DNA from 4 places in the Lysinibacillus sp. UBA6686 genome. Region 1 is predicted to be linked to each of the others. Evidence: riboswitches for the same ligand, from Rfam matches in the RefSeq annotation. Region 1 holds a riboswitch; each other region holds the start of a gene.
The links. A riboswitch is a leader RNA that binds a small molecule or an ion and turns the genes downstream of it on or off. The one in region 1 is predicted to bind thiamine pyrophosphate.
Positions count from the first base shown of each region.

Region 2: linked by a shared signal. The riboswitch ahead of thiW (energy coupling factor transporter S component ThiW) and the one ahead of B2R82_RS12275 (ABC transporter substrate-binding protein) in region 1 are both predicted to bind thiamine pyrophosphate.
Region 3: linked by a shared signal. The riboswitch ahead of thiT (energy-coupled thiamine transporter ThiT) and the one ahead of B2R82_RS12275 (ABC transporter substrate-binding protein) in region 1 are both predicted to bind thiamine pyrophosphate.
Region 4: linked by a shared signal. The riboswitch ahead of thiC (phosphomethylpyrimidine synthase ThiC) and the one ahead of B2R82_RS12275 (ABC transporter substrate-binding protein) in region 1 are both predicted to bind thiamine pyrophosphate.

Region 1 covers NZ_DKJS01000046.1:31,811-37,124, forward strand. Annotated here, with positions in the region: gene B2R82_RS12265 (ABC transporter permease) at 1-708, opposite strand, end outside; gene B2R82_RS12270 (thiamine-binding protein) at 708-998, opposite strand; gene B2R82_RS12275 (ABC transporter substrate-binding protein) at 1,000-1,998, opposite strand; TPP riboswitch at 2,159-2,269, opposite strand; gene B2R82_RS12280 (hypothetical protein) at 2,335-3,531, opposite strand; gene B2R82_RS12285 (sigma-70 family RNA polymerase sigma factor) at 3,512-4,045, opposite strand; gene parC (DNA topoisomerase IV subunit A) at 4,251-5,314, opposite strand, start outside.
Region 2 covers NZ_DKJS01000022.1:27,195-32,508, reverse strand. Annotated here, with positions in the region: gene B2R82_RS05460 (LuxE family acyl-protein synthetase) at 1-519, opposite strand, end outside; gene B2R82_RS05455 (MFS transporter) at 921-2,117, shown strand; TPP riboswitch at 2,193-2,300, shown strand; gene thiW (energy coupling factor transporter S component ThiW) at 2,414-2,902, shown strand; gene B2R82_RS05445 (VWA domain-containing protein) at 3,030-5,314, opposite strand, start outside.
Region 3 covers NZ_DKJS01000041.1:68,199-73,512, reverse strand. Annotated here, with positions in the region: gene B2R82_RS10540 (polyphosphate kinase 2 family protein) at 1-689, opposite strand, end outside; gene B2R82_RS10535 (hypothetical protein) at 888-1,601, shown strand; gene map (type I methionyl aminopeptidase) at 1,621-2,376, opposite strand; gene thiT (energy-coupled thiamine transporter ThiT) at 2,576-3,136, opposite strand; TPP riboswitch at 3,255-3,362, opposite strand; gene B2R82_RS10520 (DUF4870 domain-containing protein) at 3,488-3,820, shown strand; gene B2R82_RS10515 (hypothetical protein) at 3,876-4,001, shown strand; gene B2R82_RS10510 (GAF domain-containing protein) at 4,229-5,314, shown strand, end outside.
Region 4 covers NZ_DKJS01000083.1:58,516-63,829, forward strand. Annotated here, with positions in the region: gene B2R82_RS22625 (methyl-accepting chemotaxis protein) at 1-78, shown strand, start outside; gene B2R82_RS22630 (AEC family transporter) at 224-1,156, shown strand; gene B2R82_RS22635 (methyl-accepting chemotaxis protein) at 1,333-3,084, shown strand; TPP riboswitch at 3,150-3,264, shown strand; gene thiC (phosphomethylpyrimidine synthase ThiC) at 3,403-5,181, shown strand; gene B2R82_RS22645 (catalase) at 5,305-5,314, opposite strand, start outside.

The sequences.
Region 1 (5,314 bases):
AATAGCGCTAAATAACACTAAACTTAAACATATAATAGCCAAAATGGCAACAAACACACGATCTGTACGAAATGATGACTGTGCCAATGTCATATAGACCCCAATTCCCTTTTTAGCACCTAGCCACTCCGCAATAACAGCCCCCATAATGCTGTAGGTAGCGGCAATTTTAATACCCGAAAAAATAGATGGATATGCAAATGGCCATTCTAGCTTCCAAAAGGTTTGTGCCTTTGTTGCCCCAATCATCTCAAAATAATGCTTCAACTCTGGTGAGGTTTGACGAAAGCCATCCATTGCTGCAATAACAATCGGAAAAAAGCATACTAGGCAAATAATGATAAGCTTGGGTAATAAACCAAAGCCAAACCAAATAATTAACAAGGGCGCTAGGACAAGTATTGGAACGTTTTGTGACATAATAAGAATGGGATAAAATAGCTCTCGAATAAATGAAAAACGATGTAGGAGCACAGCAACTGCTAGTCCACAACATATGCCAATTGTAAGTCCTAGTAAAGCTAATTGCACGGTTGCGAAGGCATGAGGCAAAAATGTTTCAAACGATCGTACCCCTTCTGCTAAAATAGCACTTGGTGCCGGCAATAACCAATGCGGGATATCTGCCAAACGCACGATTAGCTCCCATATGAATAAGAGGAAGGCGATAAAAATTATCGACCTTCCCTTTTGTATTGCCTGCTTCATCACTGGTATTTCTCCGTTAATGTATCCATAGTAATACCTGATGGCTGATATAAAATTTTCACTTGGGTAATAACATTGATAGCCCCAAGCTCTATCATTTTGTTATTCATTCGTTCTATAATTTGTAGTAACGTTGTCAGCTCCCCTTCCATCGTCGTTTCTAAAGGATGCACCTCATATTTCACGCCTGATGCATCAATAATAGCAATGGCCGCATCGACAAATGGAATCACATCTTCATATTTTTCTGTTTTCGGAATAATTTGTACACTGATTAATGAGTTTGCCATGTTACTTCGTCTCCTTTTTCGGTAAAAAGTCGTTTGTAAATGCTTGTTCTGCGTTAAATTCGCCCTCTAAAACGTTGTTACTAGTCATCCACTTCGCATAGTTTTCCCAGACAGCTAGCTTTTGCTCGCCCCATTGAGCAGCGTCATCCTGATATTTATCTGCCAGCCACTCCTGACTTTTATGCACAAGGTCTTTATCTAAATCAGGTACTGCCTCAAGTAAAACATCTGCTGCCTCACCTGGATTACTGATCGCGTATTCATAGCCCTTTGCCACGGCAGCGACAAATGCTTCAACGATCTTTGGATCATCCTTAATCATTTTTTCATTTGTAGCAAGAACGGGTGTATAATAATCCAGTTGGTCACTATAATCTGTTAAATACAGCATGTTCAGCTTTTCACCACGAAGCTCAGCTTCAATCCCAGTCCAAGCATAATAAATCCATGCAAAATCAATATCTTTTTTCATCATTGTAAAGAAATCTATATCGCCAGCATTAATAATATCTAATTTATTAATATCTGCATTTTCAGTTTGCATTAATGATTGTAGTACGGCCTGCTCTAGTGGAGCTCCCCAGCCGCCATATGTTTTACCTTCAAATTTCTTCGGTGATGTAATACCTTTGGAGGCGATTGAGGCAAAGCCAGAAGTATTATGCTGAATAATCGCCGCAATCGATACTAGAGGTACACCCTGTACACGAGCCTGTGTAATTCCCTCCTGATAGCTTACGCCAAATTGTGCCTTGCCAGATGCTACAAGCTGATCTGCTCCTGCGTCACCAGGTTGTAAGATATCAACATCTAAGCCCTGCTCTTCAAAATAACCTAATTTCTTAGCAACATATAGCCCTGTATGATTTGTATTTGGCATCCAATCAAGTACAACGGACACCTTCTTTAACGCATGCTCATCCTTTTTGGTATCCTCTTTTTCGCTACAGCCCGCTAATGTTAAAAGGGCAGCCATAAGAACCAATAACCATTTTTTCATGCTGAATCCTCCCAGTAAGTAGTGTGAAAGTGTTCATGAAGGAATGCTCTAACCAGAAGAAAGCGTATTTATGGATTATCTGCACCCAAGATATGTACATTTAACAAAAAAACGCCCAGGATTTCTCCCAGACGTTGTCAATCAATATCAAAAATTTACTTTTTTTTGAATAGATGTTCCCTACGCTGGTACGAGCCAAATCAGGTTCAAAGGGTCAGCGTCTAACGGACACAATCTCAGCTGGCAACTACCAGCCCCCCTACATTCTTTCCATATGAACTTTTCGTTGATTATTATACCCATATCTCACTGTAAATGACAAGGCTCTATTTAATATTAACGCTGTAAAAATATTTTAATTGCAGCATCTTTCGCTTCATGAATTCCATCCTCCGTGAGATACTTTTCATTTATCCCAAATACCTGTAGTGTTCCTTCCTTAGTATATCGTGGCTCAAAGAGGACTAATGAAATATCTTTAAAGTCGTAAAGCGGTGTTAATGAACCATCTTCTTTGACTTGATAGGATTTAAAGCGATATTTTTCCTCCTTCGGTATCCATTCGTAAAGAGCAAGATTATTTTGATAGGCTGTTAAAGTAAGGGCTTTTTTACCATCAAGTTTATGATAGGAGCCATCTACTAAATCAACATATCCTGTCTCTAAGCTTTCTCCAGTTCTAAAGGAAGCGTAGATTTTATGATCAGTAAGTGCCACGTCATGTATGCCATTAAAAGGGAAATCATATTGTTTTTCTTTTTCCGTTCCAACATCATAGAGCGTAAAGCGGACCGTTTCTACACCATCTTTTTTAAAGGCTTTTGGAAGGAGCAACTTATTGTCCTGATAAATTGGAGGACTTACTGCAACTCCATCAAAAGATTGTTTATTTAGTTCTACATATTGTTTTACCTCGTTTGTACGCAGATTTGTTAAGCTATAAATGGTATCACCTGTCCTTGTATCAGATATTTCTGTTAGTAGCGTATCATCTTCGAAATCCATATAATTATTTGTAGAAAAGCCTTTGATCTCTAATGTTTCTCTATTTTTTACAAACACAGAATTCCTATCATCAGCCATCCAAACAAGCCAATTTTCATTTACTAACATTTTTGAAATAGGGAATTCACTTGTTTCTTCCGCTTTTTCAATATGTGTATCAAGTGCATAGGAATAAATGGTATTGCCTTCGTAATAATAAAAGGAGTTCGTTGCATCATCAAAGATAGCTGTAGATAATGTATTAGCAGATCGACCAGGGATACTAATTTCTTCATAGGATTGCTCAGTTATTTGCGATATTGCCAATTGTTCTTTTATTTCATCTATAAAAGGATAACTTAATAAGGCCGTAAGAGCTAAAGCTGAAATTCCTACCGCTACGGGCTTCCACATATGTTTTTTTACAGGGGTTTGCTGTTGCTCTAATCTTACATGAGCAGCCTCTAAAATCTCATCTTTTTTTTGGGGAGTTAATGCTATTTGATCTGGTATTGTAGCCTTTAATCGATTACGAAAATTCATTTCCATTATAAAATCCCTCCTTTTCTAATTGGATGCCTACTCGTTTTCTCCCCCTTGCTAGCCTTGTTTTCACTGTATTAACTGAACATTGTAAGATGGATGCGATATCGGTGATAGATAGTTCATCATAGTAATAAAGCCAAAGGACCTCTCGATATTTCGTTTCTAATGTAGTAATGCTGTGAGCAATTACATCCATTTCCTCCTGCTTTAAAATTTGAGATTCCACTGAAATAGAGGCTTCCTGCTTTTTAAAAAGACTAGTTAACTCTGTTTTCCGATATGCCCAGCTTTTAAAGTAATTATGACACTCGTTGACGACCATACGGTATAAGTAAGTTTTGACACTAGAACGCCCTTCAAATTGCTCCATATGAATGTAATAGCGGATGAATACTTCCTGTACAATATCCTCTGCCCTTTCTTTATTTTTTACATATGTATAAGCTAGTCGAAGTAAGTAATGACCGTATAAATCCATAACCTCCCGTAAATGTATATCTCTTTGTTGTTTCTCCAAGCAATTCCCTCCCTTCTTCAATTTGTATAAGTTAGACAAAGCACAATGCTTGTTGGTTTCACCTTTTCATTAATTTTATATTAATGCATTATTTAGCCGGTGCTGAATAACAATTAAAGAAGGGCACTTTAAAACTAAAAAAAGTCGATTTGCATCACAGTTTTGTGGCAAATCGACTTTTATCTTTTAAAAAGGCTTCGTCAATCTAGCTTGGATTTTGTTCTTTTTTTACTGTTAATACATGTGAAATCTGTCCATCAGTTGCAATATCTACCTTGAATGAGCCATTTGAATGACGATCTGCTCGCGTTAATGCTTGTACATCAATAACCTCTTGCACACCTTTTTCAGTTTCTATGATAACATGCTCCTCATCTGTAGCTTTGACTACTGCAACAATACGATGAGGGTTTGCTTTTAATTCTGTTAACACCTTTAAGCCCCGTTTTGCGCGACTTGCCATCTCAACTTCAGCTACATTCATTTTCTTCACAGCACCTCGCTGCGTTACAATCACAACATATTCTGTGTCGTTTGGCTGTAAAACATTAACACCCACTAATGCTTCCCCATCTTTTAAGGTAATTCCTTTAACACCACCAGTTTTGACACCTGTTACTGGTAATTCCTCCATTGGGAAACGAATCGCATAGGCTGTATCGGTTGTTAATAGTAATTCAGTGTCATCCGTTACGAAATCTGCAAAAATCATTTCATCGCCAGCTTTAACATTCATTGTCTTTATCGGCTTTGAATAACGGGTAACTGCATAATCTGCTAAAGGCGAGCGTTTAATTTGTCCATCTTTCGTAGCCGTTAAAATATAAGTATTCGCTTGCTCAAATGTCTCGAAACCATAGACCGCAATAATGGATTCATCCTCTCCAGTCGGCACAATACTTGAAATATGCTGACCGAGATCCTTCCAGCGAATGTCTGGTAGCTCATGAACAGGCTGATAAATATAATTGCCTCGATTGGTGAACAGTAGCAGATGATGCTGTGTATTTAAGGTTTCTTCATATAATAAATAATCTGAATCCTTCATCGCAATATCCTGACCATTTGAGGCTGCATGGGAACGTGTGGAAGTACGTTTAATATAACCATCCTTAGTCACAGTCACGACAACCTCTTCACTTGGTACAAGGACATCTAATGTAATTTTGATTTCTTCAATTTCTTGTTCAATTTTCGAACGGCGTGGCTCTGTAAAGCGTTTTTTAATATCAAGCAACTCCTGTTTTATGACACGAATAAGCTTTGCCT
Region 2 (5,314 bases), on a different contig from region 1:
GAGCATATTTAGTACTTTTACCATTCCCATTTCTGGCATTTCTTCTGGAGATGGGAATAGGAAGAGACCAGCACCACGAGAGAAGGCGAACATCTCTCTATACATTGCATATATACTAAATACGCAATTGTTTAATGTTTCCGCATCCCTTCTTGATATACTTGGGATACCACTAGTTCCTGTACTTCGCATTTCAAATTCAATATTCTCTAAAGATGTTGATAGTAATAAATGAGAATCAGGTCTTTTAAAGCTTGTCACCGGAATAAGTGGGATTTTTTGTATATCATCTAAACTTTGTACATCTGCAGGTGTTATACCGCTATCCTCGCACAGCATTCGATAAAAGCTATTGTTTTCATAATGATATTTAAAATTTTGAGAGATTAAATAACCCTTTAATTCATTAACTTTTTCTTCATCCCACTGAAATAACTGTTGAGTTGACCCAATGACTGCTGTAACTGGATTAATACCTAATTCTCTTAAATTTTCCATTGCTGCTTGAATAGTTACCATTTCATTTCCTCTCCTTTTTAATATCAATTTCTCTCGGATTCTCGGCTTTTGATTGCCTAATAAAGAACCAAAAGGAAGCCGTTACACAGGAATTATTAAAGGAACATCAACCATATATCAATCACTAATTATTACAAATTTTGTAATATAGTTGACATAAAAAGATTAACATAAGAACAAATGGTGTAACCCCTAATTCAATACAAGAAAAAAAGTAAATTCCACAAAAAAACTTGTGGAATTTACAAATTGAACACTACATTATTATTGCAAAATATTTATCATTTAGTAGTTTAAGAATAAACCATTGGTCCACTATTTCGTGTAATCCTAACTATTAGCAAACCATTTTTCTTTGTGATAGACTGTACTATATTTGATTAGAAAAAGGGGGGTATTCGATGACCCAGCAGAAGTCCAATAAGGCGGCTTTGTATATTTTAATGTTTAATATGTTTATCGCAATGGGGAGTATTGGGATTATTATTCCTGTAATGCCCGAGTATTTAAGAATATTTGGTGCTGCAGGACAAGTTCTAGGTATGCTTATTGCAACGTTCGCCTTCGCTCAATTCGTTTTTTCTCCAATTGCTGGGAATCTTTCGGATCAGTATGGTCGAAAAAATCTTATTATTTTCGGACTTATACTAACAGGACTTGCTCAAATCGGCTTTGGACTTTCTACAGAAGTGTGGATGCTCTTCTTAGCACGCTTTTTAGGTGGCCTTGGATCAGCCTTTGTGGCACCTCCTATTATGGCATTTGTCGCAGATGTTACAACATATGAAGAACGTGGAAAAGGGATGGGGATGCTTGGTGCTGCCATGTCTCTTGGCTTTATGATAGGACCCGGTATTGGTGGTTTCTTATCACATGTTAGCTTACATTTTCCATTTTATACAGCTGGAGCTGCGGCTATTTTGGCTTCTATTTTATCGTTCTTTTTATTACCATCTACCAAACCAAACGCAGCACAAAAAATGCATAAGCAAGACAATCTCGCGAAACAAATGGTACGTTCAGTACATATGCCTTACTTTGTTATGCTCATTATTATGATGGTATTCTCGTTCGGAATTGCTAATTTCCAAACGACTTTATCATTATTTGTTACAGAAAAGTTTCATTATACACCTGGGGATATTGCTATTATTTTAGTAGTGGGTGGTGCTTTTGGTGTAGTTGTACAAATGTTTGTTATTACACCACTCTTTAATCGTTATGGTGAAATGAAGGTCGTATTAGTCAATTTATTTATTGCAGCCATATCGATCTACTTAATATTATTCGTATCTGGGTTTGCCCTTATTTTAGTTGTTGCGACAATCTTCTCGACAGCCACAACATTAATTCGTCCTGCTGTTAACACACTGATCTCCAAGCTTGCCGAAAATGAGCAAGGATTTGCAGCAGGTCTGAATAATGCTTATATGAGTCTTGGCAATATGATTGGTCCAGCATTGGCGGGTATTTTATTTGATTGGAATATGAATAGCCCTTATATATTTGGTGCTATTATTTTAATGGCTTGCTTCTTCCTTGCCCTTATCTGGACAATGAAAAAAGCGCCGCATCTTATGCAGCCTGATTCCAAATAATCTGAAAAGTTATTGACTATTATTAGTAGTATGATACATTTATGTTGTTACAATGCTAAACAGAAATTGAATAATTATTACCACTAGGGGAGTCTTTAAAAGGCTGAGACGTATATGACCATATACGGACCCTTTGAACCTGATCTAGTTCATACTAGCGGAGGGAAGTGGCGACATCTTGCTTTTTGATATGTAAATGCAAGGCCGCTTCCTATTGTTTTCAGGGAGCGGCCTTTTTGTGCTTGCCAGTTTAGCAGAGATAACAATTCATTTTATATTTCAAGGGAGTGTAACTTATGTCAGTTCGAAAATTAACCATCATGGCCTTATTAGTGGCAATTGCCATAGCAGGTTCTACCTTCGTTTCAATTCCAATAGGGATTGCGCGAGCTTATCCGATACAACATGCCATCAATGTCATCGGTGCCATTCTACTCGGACCAATACCAACTATTATCATTGCCCTTACTACAGCGATTATTCGTATTTTAACAGGGACAGGCTCCCTATTAGCCATTCCTGGCAGTGTCATTGGCGCATTTTGTGCAGCACTGGCTTATAAATACAGTGGTATGCCTTGGCTAGCGGGCGTTGGTGAAATAGTAGGAACTGGCATTATCGCCTCCCTCATTGCCGTACCATATGCATATATCTTAATGGGGACATCCGTAGCATCAATGTTTTTCATGCCTGCCTTTTTAACCTCTAGTATTATTGGTGCTATTTTTGGTGTAGCAATTGCTAATAGTTTACGAAATACTGCACTTATTAAAAATTTTCGTTAAATTTTTCAGAGCAAGGATTTCCCTCTTGAGCAGGGTTTCCCTTTGAACGAAAGCTTCTTCCTTTTCACTTTAAAACGAAAAAACAGTGCAAAATAATCAATCATTTTGCACTGTCATTTAATCCAAATTATCTTTTCTTCATGCCCTTTAATAGCTGAGCAACATTTGTATCCTCTGCCTGTGTGGTTTTATTTTCAACAAGCTGCTCTTTTTTCTTCGACTTAGCAAAGAAGCTCCAGCCAAAGCGTCGGATTGTAATATCGATGAAGAACAGTAACATACCTGCTAATATAAGCCATGTTGCTATATTTTGACGATCTGCGCCTTTCTTCGTAAATTCACGAAATACCTCCTTCGGTTCTTTCAAAACAGAGCCACCCGTTTGCTTTGTCAGTTCTTCCACCAGCTTATCGTTTACAGGTCGTAACTCATATTCAGCACTGTAAGGTACACTTATACCCGCTTGAAAAATAGCTTGATCTTCATCAGCGATACGGAAGAAAATTAACCCTGGCTCCGCTTGCACAACTGCCCGAATCTGTGAGGCTGAAATAGCCTCAAGCTGTGTTTCAAGTTCTTCTCCTGCTTCATTGACAGCTACAACATCTAAAAAAGCTGCTTCATTGGTAGGATCTGTAATAACAAATGAACCATCCGATTCTAAACGTACGTCGTAGGCAACATCATTATAGCTTGGGAGCATTTGTGAAATAAGTGTTTGCCAAAACGTTCCCCAATCCTGCCATCTTGCCCAGTCACCTGTCCATTTACCTGTCGAATCAGAAGTAAAGGCAAATGTCTTACCAAGACCATATTGCCACTGCGCTAGTACTGGATCCTCTTTCTCGCTTTCAGCAATGACAGAGGCCCCCTGCTTTGCTGTTGTTCCAATATAAGCATTCATTTGAGGTACACCATTTGCAAATAACGTGTTCCAACCAGATGCATTGTAGATGGTTGGATAGAAGGGATTATCCTCAATATATGTGCGTGAAATCATTGCCGTTTCACGGGATAAAATAGAAGGTATTGTCTGCTCATCAACAACGTCATAGAATCGTCCGGTACCCATTTCACTAAGCGCTTCAAGTAAATTGGCATCTGCATCCTGTCCAATCGCTACAGTAGATAATGTTACACCATTCTCTTTTCCTTCAGCGATTAAGTCTTCATAATTTCCTGACTGTGACTGTCCATCTGTTAATAGAATAATATGCTTACGCTGTAGCTTTAAATCTGCTAAGTTTTCATAGGCCCTTGCGAGAGATCCATAAATCTCTGTCCCACCGCCTGGCGTTACGGATAAAATCGTATCCACAGCCTCTTCCTTATTGTTAAGTGGACCTGTTTCGATAATTTCCCAAGGTCGATCATCAAAGGCAATAAAGCCGAGCGTATCTTCATCTCGTAGCATTTCGACAGAACGAGCCGCCGCCTCCTTAGCTAGCTCTAGCTTCGATCCATACATACTGCCAGAGCGGTCAAGCACGATTACCAGTCCTAATGAAGGCAATTGTTCTTTTCCTTTAATCTCCATTTCAACAGGTAGTAAAGTTTCAATTGGTGTTTTAAAATAGCCGCCCAAGCCAAAGCTATTTTCGCCCCCTACCATCGTAAAGCCAACGCCAAAGTTTTTGACTGCCTGCTCAATCACATTCATTTTGGCCTCGCCCACTAAATGTCCTGGCACATTGTCAAAAATAATGGCATTGTACTGTAGATAACTTGAAAGCTCATTTGGCAAACTTTGAGCATCTACAACATTAAAGGAAATGGATTGTTTACCAAGAGCGGCTGCTATAGGTGATGCGCTATCATAACCATTAACAATTAGTAAATGTGGTTCACTTTGCACCATTGTAATGCTGGTTAGTTTATTATTTTCAAATATGGCATCCTGCTCTACCTGTACAACAGCTTCATACTTTACAAGCCCCTCTGCTGTAGCGGTATGTTTATAGGTAAATACATTGGAGCCTTGTGCAAGCTCTACAGCCTCCCGGTGAACAAGTTTGTCGTTTTCATATAATAGAAGCTCACCTTTATTAGCCGCTGTTGCATGAACTTCTGTAACTAATTGCTGCTGCTCACCCACATATGCAACCTGTGGGGTTACAAAGCTTTTCAATGATACATCTGTAGAAACTGGTTGATGAAATGGAACAACATCAACGCTTATATTGGACCCTTTAAATTTCGAGGCAAACTCTAAGGCATTGCCCTTTGTTTCATTACCATCTGTTAGAAGTACCAATCGTGTTGCCTTTTTCGAATTAACAATCCCCGAAGCAAGCTGTAGACTTTGTTCAATATTTGTTTGATCTGTTGCTTCTATGTTTGTAAACTTCGGCACTTCCTTTAATGTCTTCGATAAAATTGCTTCTGTCTGCAGTGTTGATGAAAAAGAATAAA
Region 3 (5,314 bases), on a different contig from region 1:
ATAGTTTCTTGTAGCACCTGCACACGTGCATATTTTTTATCGTCCCCTGCAACTAAAATCCATGGCGCATTCTTTTTGTCTGTTTTCTCAAACATATCATTCGCTGCTTCTACATACTGAGGCGACTTTTCGCGATTACGCCAATCTTCTTCTGTTAATTTCCAAGACTTATAAGGGTTTTGCTCACGTTCAGTAAAACGTTTGAGCTGCTCTTCATCTGAGACATGAAGCCAAAACTTAATAATTATGTAATCCCCTGCTGTTAAGATCTTTTCAAAGTTATTAATTTCCTCATAAGCTCGAGACCATTCATTCTTTGTTGCAAAGCCTTCAATTCGTTCCACTAAAACTCGTCCATACCAAGAACGATCGAAAATAGCGATTTGTCCATGCTGTGGAAGCTTTCTCCAAAATCGCTGTAAATAGTTGTAGCGTAGTTCATGGGGCTGAGGAGCAGAAATCGGATGTACCACATAGCCTCGCGGATCAACACGTTCAATTAGACGTTTGATGGCCCCTCCCTTACCTGCTGCATCCATACCTTCAAATACTAAAATCAGCCCAATTTTATTTTTTAATAAAAATTGTTGTGCATTTAACATTTCATATTGGAGTACTTTTAATTTCTTTTTATACATTTTTTTATCGAGTTCAATAGATAAATCTAAATCGGTTAAATTTTGAGCCATTAAATTTCACTCCTTCTATTTGGATTAATCCTATTGTACTAAAGAAACATTTAGATGCCTATACAAATGGTAAATTGTAGATAATTTCAGCAAAACAACGCGATACATTGTTGGGAATTTCCGTTATAATGGGAAGAGTGCAGTCCTATACTTATTTGTCTTTTCCCTATACAATTTAATATGAAGGGAGAGGAAAACATGCCTCAATTTTTTTTGATGACAATCACTTATATTGTCTCAGTCATCCTAACCTTTTCATCCTTTTTCATGCAAATAAATGGTCAATCTTCGTTAGACATCTCTAATCGTTTTCCTGTTGTATTTGCACCTTTTAATGTTAGTCATGTAATTTGGATCGTCATTTATATGTTACTTGGTTATTGGTTAGTCATGAATTTTAAAAAGACAACAATTAAACAGACTGTTCTTTTTAGCAGCATATGTATATTGCAGATTTCCACGGTAATCGTGTGGCATCAGGAGTTATTTATCGCATCTCTTGGCAGTACATTACTTTTAGTCTTCTGTTTGTTTTCGCTGTACAATACATATCCTCTTTGCGACAAGTCATTGACAGGACGCATCCCTTTCTCTATTTACTATGCATGGTCGACATTTATGTTGATGACAGATACAAGCTTTACATTAACAGCTTATGGATGGAACGGCTTTGGTCTTAGCAATCCTCTATGGGCAGTCATCTTATTGACAATTGGTGTTGCCATCGCATTACATATGCGCTTCCATCATTTCGATATTATGTATCCATCTGTTTTTATTTGGGCTTATATTGGAATCGCGTTACATAATGGTTTAGAAGAGCTACTTGTAACAACAGCTGCATTATTTTTATGTGGTGTACTATTAGTCGGTATACTTTTCATAAAAAAGAATCCTGCCCCCCAAAAATAATTGGGTAGCAGGATTTTTATTATGCCTCATCTAATGAAGTTAGAATAATTGGTTTGTCTTTTGTCACAATGATCGAATGTTCAATTTGGGCAACAAGTGATTTATCTGGTGTAACAAATGTCCAGCCATCACCAGCTTCAACAATATGCTCTGCCTTTGCTGAGATAAAAGGCTCAACCGCAAGTACCATGCCCTCTTTCATAATGGTAGAATCCCATGCATCATAATAGTTTAAAATATGATTTGGCTCATCATGTAAGGAACGACCTAAGCCATGACCTGTTAGGTTCATAATCACCGTTAAGTCATTGGCATATGCTTCACGCTCAACTGCTTTTCCAATTTGATTTAATTTTGACCCAGCTTTTACTTTTGTCATTGCGCGATCGAAGGCACTTTTTGCCACACGACATAGTTTTTCTTTATCCTCATAGCCTACACCCACGACAAATGAAATTCCTGTATCTGCAAAGTAGCCATTTAAAGAACCAGAAACATCAATATTAACAATGTCTCCCTCTTGAATTACGCGTTTTCCGGGAATACCGTGAGCTACTTCCTCGTTGACACTGATACATGTATATCCTGGGAAGTCATATTCTCCTTTAGGTCCAGAAATCGCACCTGCCTCAGTAAACATACGACCGGCAATTTCATCGAGTTCAAGTGTTGTTACACCAGGTTTTGTCGCAGCCTTCATTGCTTCACGAATTTCGGCACAAATACGACCGATTTTTTTAAAGGCTTCAATCTCTTCTTGTGTTTTTACAATCATTTATAACGTCCCTTTCATCTAATATCTACACTTTAATATAACATAACTTGTTTGACATAAAACGCTAAACGCTTTAAATATTGTATGCCCTCATAAATTGCAAAGTGCTGAAATGTAACAATATTTCTACAGCGAGTAAAATTTATAATAGCCAAATCTAAATACCAAAAACCCTCCACTACTGTGAAGGGTAGAGTATTTATGATTTTCGTTGCATTAATTGTGGTGCTGCTGTAAATAATAGAACACCGACAATGGCAGTTAAAACTGTTGCTGGTAACATATATGTTCCATTATAAATAATTGAATAAATCCATGCATTTTGATCGCCAGCATACTCTGAGAAAAATACCGCGCCTGCAATAGTATGTGCTGCATAGCGTAAAAAACCTGCCAATACAGTTCCTACAATAATATATAGTGCCATTTTCGTTTTGTTTAGATTATTTGCAGCCTCAAGCACTGGTCGACGAACAATTGCTACCAAGCCGACTACCGTAAAGGCAACGCCATAATCGAGTAAGCCCTGAAGCCAATGTACAATTGTAGGACCAAACATTGTTTGCATAGCACCAATAAGAAAGCCCGTTGTCAGTCCAGGCAAAAGCCCCCAACGGAAGGCTATTAAAATTATTGGTACCATCACTAGACTAACAGAGCCACCTTGTGCCCATACTTTAAAGGAAATCTGATCTAGCACAAGACCAATTGCTGCAAATATCGCAATCTCCACAAGCATTAAAAGTCTTTTTTTGTCCATTTTATTCTCTCCTTTGTTCCGATGTAGGATACAAGAGCAGGAATAGAAATCAAATTACTTTTTGACTCTATCTGGCAAAAAAAAACAATGCCAGGACAGAGCCTCACATCGTACAAGTGTCGGTTTCTATCCACATCCCTACGCAAGTGTTAACTTACAGGTTCAAAGAGTGAAGGCATTACGTGCCTAGTCTCAGCTGACATCATCAGCTCCCCTTGTGGTCGTTACATCTTTTTTATTTGAACAACCTCATTGTACGCAAATACGGATATGATTACAACTCTAATTTCACAATATTTTTTGAAACTTTGCTGTTTTTCATGCGTAAATATTAAAAAAGGAGGTACAACTATGGAGAACCAAAAAATTTTATCTGCCTTTAGTTATCTTAGCGTCTTTTTCGCACCCTTTATTGTGCCGTTAATTGTTTACTTTGTTTCTAAAGATAGTGATGTAAAAAGACACTCTATTCGAGCACTTATTTCGCATTTAATCCCAGTTGTATTTGGTATCATCTTCTTTGCTGTTTTTGTCTTCTCAACTATATCCTTTAACACTTTTGACCCAGGATCAGGTAGTAATACATTTATAATCGTTTGGTTTGCATCATTTGCCATTTACTTACTCGTCTCATTAGGGATTGTTATTTGGAATATCGTGCAAGCTGTTCGTGTTATTCGTTAATGTTTCATTTCTAACATAAAAAGGTAGAACTAATAGTAAAAGGAGCTGTTATTTTATGAAAGTATCTAAAGTTGTCAAAACCGCCGTAAAATTAGCACCTATCATTATACCCATTGTAAAAAAAGTAATTGCCGCGAAGAAAGGAGCCCCTTATTCTTCCAAAGACAGCTATAAAAAATAATACCCCTAAACTCATTTTAAGGTAAATATCTAAATTAAAAATCTGCTCTCTTTTACTGGTAAGCGTCATTCCAATCCCTTAGGATTTGAAACGCTTACTTTTTTATGGCAGATTTTTTTATGCCTCAAATAACTGCATTCTTATACTTGGTATAGCAGATTTATATTAAAATAGGGTTTAGCACTACAGATGAGGGGTTGTTTAAAATAAATAGCGAAAAACAATTAATGAGCTTGGTTAATGCAGCACAGGTTCTAACTTCAACACTCGATATTAACCAAGTATTAGAAAAACTGATGAGTGAGGTGCTCCATGTAATTGAAGGTGCTGATGCAGGGGTATTGTTTATGTTGAATACAGAAACTAATCGTCTTGTTGCCAAGCATGCCATTGGCTATGACCTGGCTTATTTAAAAAAGATTCACCTTGCCTCAAATGAAGGGATGACTGGAAAGGTATTTTCCCAAAAACAAGCATTTAGATTCCACTCTAGCAGCGATGTTACAGAAAGCATGGCGGATTTATTTCCACAGTATGAAGAAAACTATACAAAAGCAGTTGGTGATTTTACTTACCCCAAAAGTGCTGTTTGTGCTCCACTTCTTGATAAAAGTAACTCATGCATAGGGGTATTAACAATCGTCAATTTTTCAGGAGACACACAGTTTGAAAATAGCGATTTAACGATGTTACAAGCATTTGCAAACCAATCCTCTATTGCGATAGAAAATGCAAAATTATTTACTCAAAACGAACGCTCAAAGCGCATTTATAATGCTTTAACACGGGTTTCCTTAACACGGGGTCGACTAAGCGATATGATTGATACGCTTGCATCATTACTTGGCCAGTCTGTAGCTATTATGACAGATTTTTACGATTTACTTATCGCATCTTCGCCTACAGCTAAGTTTGCTACTGACATTTTAAAAGAACAAAAATCAATGCATCTTGATAAAGTTGTACAGCAATGTGAACGACATCAAGTATACATACCAATCAAAGATGAAACGTATGTAAGTTATTTGTTTCCTATTCATACAGAGCGAGGTGTTATAGGAGTACTATTAATCGTTATGAATCATCATTTACAGATGGACCCTTTAGATTTATTTGCAGTGGAGCAGGCAAGTGCACTATTTGCCTTACAGTTAGCAGAGGAGGAAAAGGAGCTAGAAAATTCCTTTAAATATGATGGATATTTGCTACAACAGCTTTTAAGCTCAAATTTCAATGCCTTTTATAAACGTCAAGAAGCTCATCAAACTTCTCATTACTTATGTGCTACTCTACAACTTGATGGGAGTACATAT
Region 4 (5,314 bases), on a different contig from region 1:
GTGGGGGAATCCATCAATAATATGAATGAGATTTCAAAGGAATTACAAGAGGTTGTTAATCGATTTAAGCTAGCTTAATAATGAAGAACTGTCTAAGAGGTATTGAAGGTCACCTAAGGCAGTTCTTTTTTATTGGAGAAGGCTAGTTCTATTCTCTCTTTGGGACAGATTGACCTAGCGGAAAAACAGCACTACTATAAGAAAGGAGAGGAGGACAAATGCTATGATGTATCTCGGTATGATTTTCTTCCAGATTGTTGCTCCTATTTTAGTGCTTCTTGTGCTTGGCGCGATATTGCAAAAGAAATTTTGCTTCAATCTAAAAGCGCTCTCTCAGCTTATTACCTATTGCTTCATGCCAGCCGCTGTTTTTGTTAATTTATATGAAACAAGCGTGGAGCTCTCTGTGCTTGGAGAAGTTGCGATATTTATTGTACTTTTTATCGGCAGTCAAATGGTGCTAAGCCATTTTTTAGCGAAAGGACTTGGTTTAGTTAAAACAGAGGCTGCAGTATTTAAAAATAGTGTTGTCCTTATTAATTCAGGAAACTATGGAATTCCTGTTGCACAAATGATATTTGTGACACAACCAATCGGCGTAGCGATACAGGTTATTCTGGTGATATTCCAAAATATGACTACCTATACATATGGCTTATACAACTTAATTTCCTCAACAAAATCAGGTATATCCATTGTAAAGGATTTTCTTAAGATGCCTATCATTCATGCCCTTATTATAGGGGTGGCAATGAACTATTTTAATCTTGCAGTGCCACAGTTTATTAAAATTCCAATAGATCATGTTGCAGACGGTTTTATTGCTGTGGCATTAATCACGTTAGGAGCCCAATTATCACAGCTTGAAATAAAATCCATGTTTAATAAAACAGTCATTATTAGCTGTTTTACACGACTAATTTTGGGACCAGCAGTTGCTTTATTCATTATTTATATACTCGGTCTAGATGGGGTAGTGGCACAATCATTATTTATTGCTAGCGCTTTTCCAACATCCCGAAATAGTTCTAGTTTAGCATTAGAATATGATATCGAATCAGCAACAGCCGCACAAACTGTTTTATTTTCAACAATAGTGAGCTGTATTACAGTAACAATCGTTATTTATCTAGCAGAATTATTATTTCTTTCATAACATATGACGTAAAAAAAGGAATAGGCTTATGGCTTATTGCTTTTTTTTATGCTCCAAAAGTAAAATGAAGAAAAATACTAGAAAATAAAAGTGTTTTTGTAATTTATTGTAATTTTAAATATATACATAGGGTAAATAGGTACTAAATAATAATATTCAAAGGGGTGTTCATAGCTTTGCGTAAAGGTATGGAGTTATGGAAAAAATTTATCATCTTATTAGTAGCTATTATGATTGTTTTTAGTGTTGCTCTAGGTCTTATTGTCTATAAAAGTACAAAAAATATAGTGGAGTTGACGTTAAAAGAGAATAGTATGATTCTAGCAAGAAATGTCGTGAACCAGCTTGATTCAGAGAGGTATGGGCAGCTAGTTAAAAATCCAGAGAACCGTTCACTGTATCTTGATTTACAGAAGGAGCTTACGACAATACTGAAAACCAATTATGTAACGTATATTTATGTATTCAAGGGAACACCTGATGGTAAACAATCGATGGTGCTGGTGGATGCAGGAGATTTAAATAGTAAGGAAACCTATCAAATTGGAGATATTATAGAGGATATACCGTATGAAAGTGTTGTAAAAACAATTTCTAATAATGAGGATGGCTTTAGTGAGTTTGTTTCTGTAGAGGGATGGGGAGATTTTATTTCTGCTTATGCTCCTGTCAGAGCAGAAAATGGTGAAATTGTTGCATATGTTGGATTAGATATTGAGAGCTCCATTATTTACGGCATTCAAAAATCTGCTGTAACGAAGTACTTGCCTATACTTTTAGGCATAGTCATTTTATTGAGTGTCGTTATGATGACTACATTGTATTTGTATATGCGAAAATCATTGAAGCCAATATTTATCATGAAACGAGCAACAATAGCTTTTACAGATGGGAATATGGCAGAAGCTCAACAAATATTGGATGAAATAAGCTTTGAATCGAATGATGATATTTCAGATTTTAGTAGCAAATTTAAAGAGATGATGCAATCCATGTATCAAATAATATTTAATCTTTCGGGGATTGGCACAGATATATCTAAGGCCACTGATAGTTTACAGGAGGTAGGGGATAATGTGCAGCACTCAAGCAACAAGCTGATTGAAAGTGCAGGGGGAATAGAGGAGAGTGTGGATCGACAAAGAGACTTAGCGACACACTCCTTTAAAACAATTGAAGAAATGACGGCAGGAATTATGCAGATTTCAGACTCTGTTTCTTCTGTTATGAAAAGCTCCTCCAATACAGCCAATCTTATGAAGCACAGTCAATCTGAAGCGGCAATGATTACAGCCCGCATGAATGGCGTGGCAGATTTGGTAACGCATACGGCAAAAAATGTGAATGTTCTTGGTGAAAGATATAGTACAATTGAAAAAATGATAGGTGTTATTCAAAGTATTGCGGATCAAACAAATTTATTGGCTTTAAATGCGGCGATTGAGGCAGCAAGAGCAGGTGAGCATGGCAAAGGCTTTGCAATTGTCGCAGAAGAGGTGAAAAAGCTGGCAGAGATGACAAAGCTGTCAGCAGAAGATATTCGTCAGCATATATATGAATTTAAAATCGTGACAGAAATGGTTTTAAAAGAAATGGACCATAGTACTGTTGAAGTTAAAGAGGGAGCCCATTTGGTAATGGCCATTAGTGATGAGTTAGATCATTTGTTTGAAGCAGTAAAAGTAGTGGAGGTAGATGTACAAAATGTTTTTGAGGTTACAAACACAATGTCTAAAAACACGAACGTTGTCTTAACGGCATTAGAGCAAACGAATGAGGCATCTAAAGCTGTTATGTTAGAAACAAAGGAAGTAGCGGATGCATCAAAGTTACAAGAATCAACATTGAGCCAGCTAAGTAGTACGATTCATGAATTAACGGAGCAGGTAAAGCGTTTAGAGTTTATGAAGCAAAAATATAAACTCTGAAGGAAAAAATAGTAATGAAGCTTCCATCTCTTAGCAATATCTGTTACACTAGCATCAAACTTAATAGCATTGACTAGGGGAGTCTGATGAGTCAGGCTGAGAGGGAAACGCATAGAGGTTTCTTGACCCTTTGGACCTGATCTGGCTCATACCAGCGTGGGAAAGTTAAGAAATTATTGCGTGCTCTTTATAATGCGATAATTATACCTTTTACAATCATAGCCGGATCCAAAATTTTTTGGATTCGGTTTTTATTTTTGTTGGGGTGAGCTAGATTCGGTCCTTGTATGAATTTTCTATAAGGGAGAGAAGTAGGTCATGACAACAGTTAGCGAAAAGAACATTACGATTATGTCGAGCTTTGAGGGGAGTAAAAAGGTTTATGTAGAGGGTTCGAGACCAGATATTTTGGTACCGATGCGTGAAATTGCATTAAGTCCAACGACAGGAAGCTTTGGAGAAGAGAAAAATGCTCCAGTTCGTGTATATGATACGAGCGGTCCATATACTAACCCTGCCTATAAGGTAGATATTACGAGGGGCTTACCAGCGTTGCGAAGTAAATGGATTAGAGAGCGAGGGGATGTTGAGGAGTATGTAGGGCGAACTATTAAACCAGAGGATAATGGCTTCCGCAATGCTGATGATCCACGTATTCAAGAAAACGTTTTTCCTGAGCTATCTAGGAAACCTATACGTGCGAAAAAGGGGAGAAATATCACACAGCTTCATTATGCACGAAAGGGAATTATAACACCGGAAATGGAGTTTGTAGCGATTCGTGAAAATATGGAACCAGAATTTGTTCGCGCTGAAATTGCAGCGGGGCGAGCGATTATGCCTTCTAATATTAATCATCCTGAAGCTGAGCCAATGATTATAGGACGTAGCTTCCATGTGAAAATTAATGCTAATATTGGGAATTCAGCAGTATCATCTTCTATTGCAGAAGAGGTGGAGAAAATGACTTGGGCAACACGCTGGGGTGCTGATAATATAATGGATTTATCGACTGGTAAGCACATTCATACGACGCGTGAATGGATTATCCGTAATGCTGCGGTGCCAGTTGGAACAGTGCCAATTTACCAAGCACTTGAAAAGGTAAACGGTGTAGCTGAGGATTTAACATGGGAGGTGTATCGTGATACGTTAATCGAGCAGGCAGAGCAAGGCGTCGATTACTTTACGATTCATGCAGGCGTACTGTTGCGTTATGTGCCACTAACAGCAAATCGTGTGACAGGCATTGTGTCACGCGGAGGTTCAATTATGGCGCAATGGTGCTTATATCATCATCAAGAGAACTTTTTATATACACATTTTGAAGAAATCTGTGAAATCATGAAAACATATGATGTTGCCTTCTCGTTAGGGGATGGCTTACGTCCTGGATCGATTGCAGATGCTAATGACGAGGCACAGTTTGCAGAGCTTGAAACGTTAGGAGAATTAACACAGATTGCCTGGAAGCATGATGTACAGGTGATGGTGGAGGGGCCAGGCCACGTGCCAATGCATTTGATTAAAGAAAATATGGACAAGCAATTAGAGGTGTGCAAGGAGGCTCCGTTCTATACTTTAGGACCACTGACAACAGATATTGCACCTGGCTATGATCATATTACATCTGCTATTGGTGCGGCAATGATAGGTTGGTTTGGTACGGCAATGCTATGCTACGTGACACCAAAAGAGCATCTGGGCTTACCAAATCGAGAGGACGTTCGTGTAGGGGTGATTACGTATAAAATTGCTGCACACGCGGCTGATTTAGCGAAGGGACATCCTGGAGCACAGCAGCGAGATGATGCACTTTCAAAGGCACGTTTTGAATTCCGTTGGCGCGATCAATTCAACCTGTCTTTAGATCCAGAGCGTGCAGTTGAATACCATGATGAAACATTACCAGCAGAGGGGGCAAAAACTGCGCACTTCTGTTCAATGTGTGGGCCTAAGTTCTGTAGTATGAGAATCTCGCAGGATATTCGTAATTATGCAAAAGAAAAAGATTTAAATACGACAGAGGCAATTCATCAAGGGATGCAGGAAAAGGCAGAGGAATTTAAGAAAGCAGGCAGTCAGATTTATCAATAATAATGTAATGAAGGTTTGTGTTTATTTAGGCACAAACCTTTTTCGTTGAATAAAAAACTCCATGTGAAGTGTGGCTCACATGGAGTTAAAGTTGGATTTGGATATCAATAATAGATGGAAGAATTAAACGTTA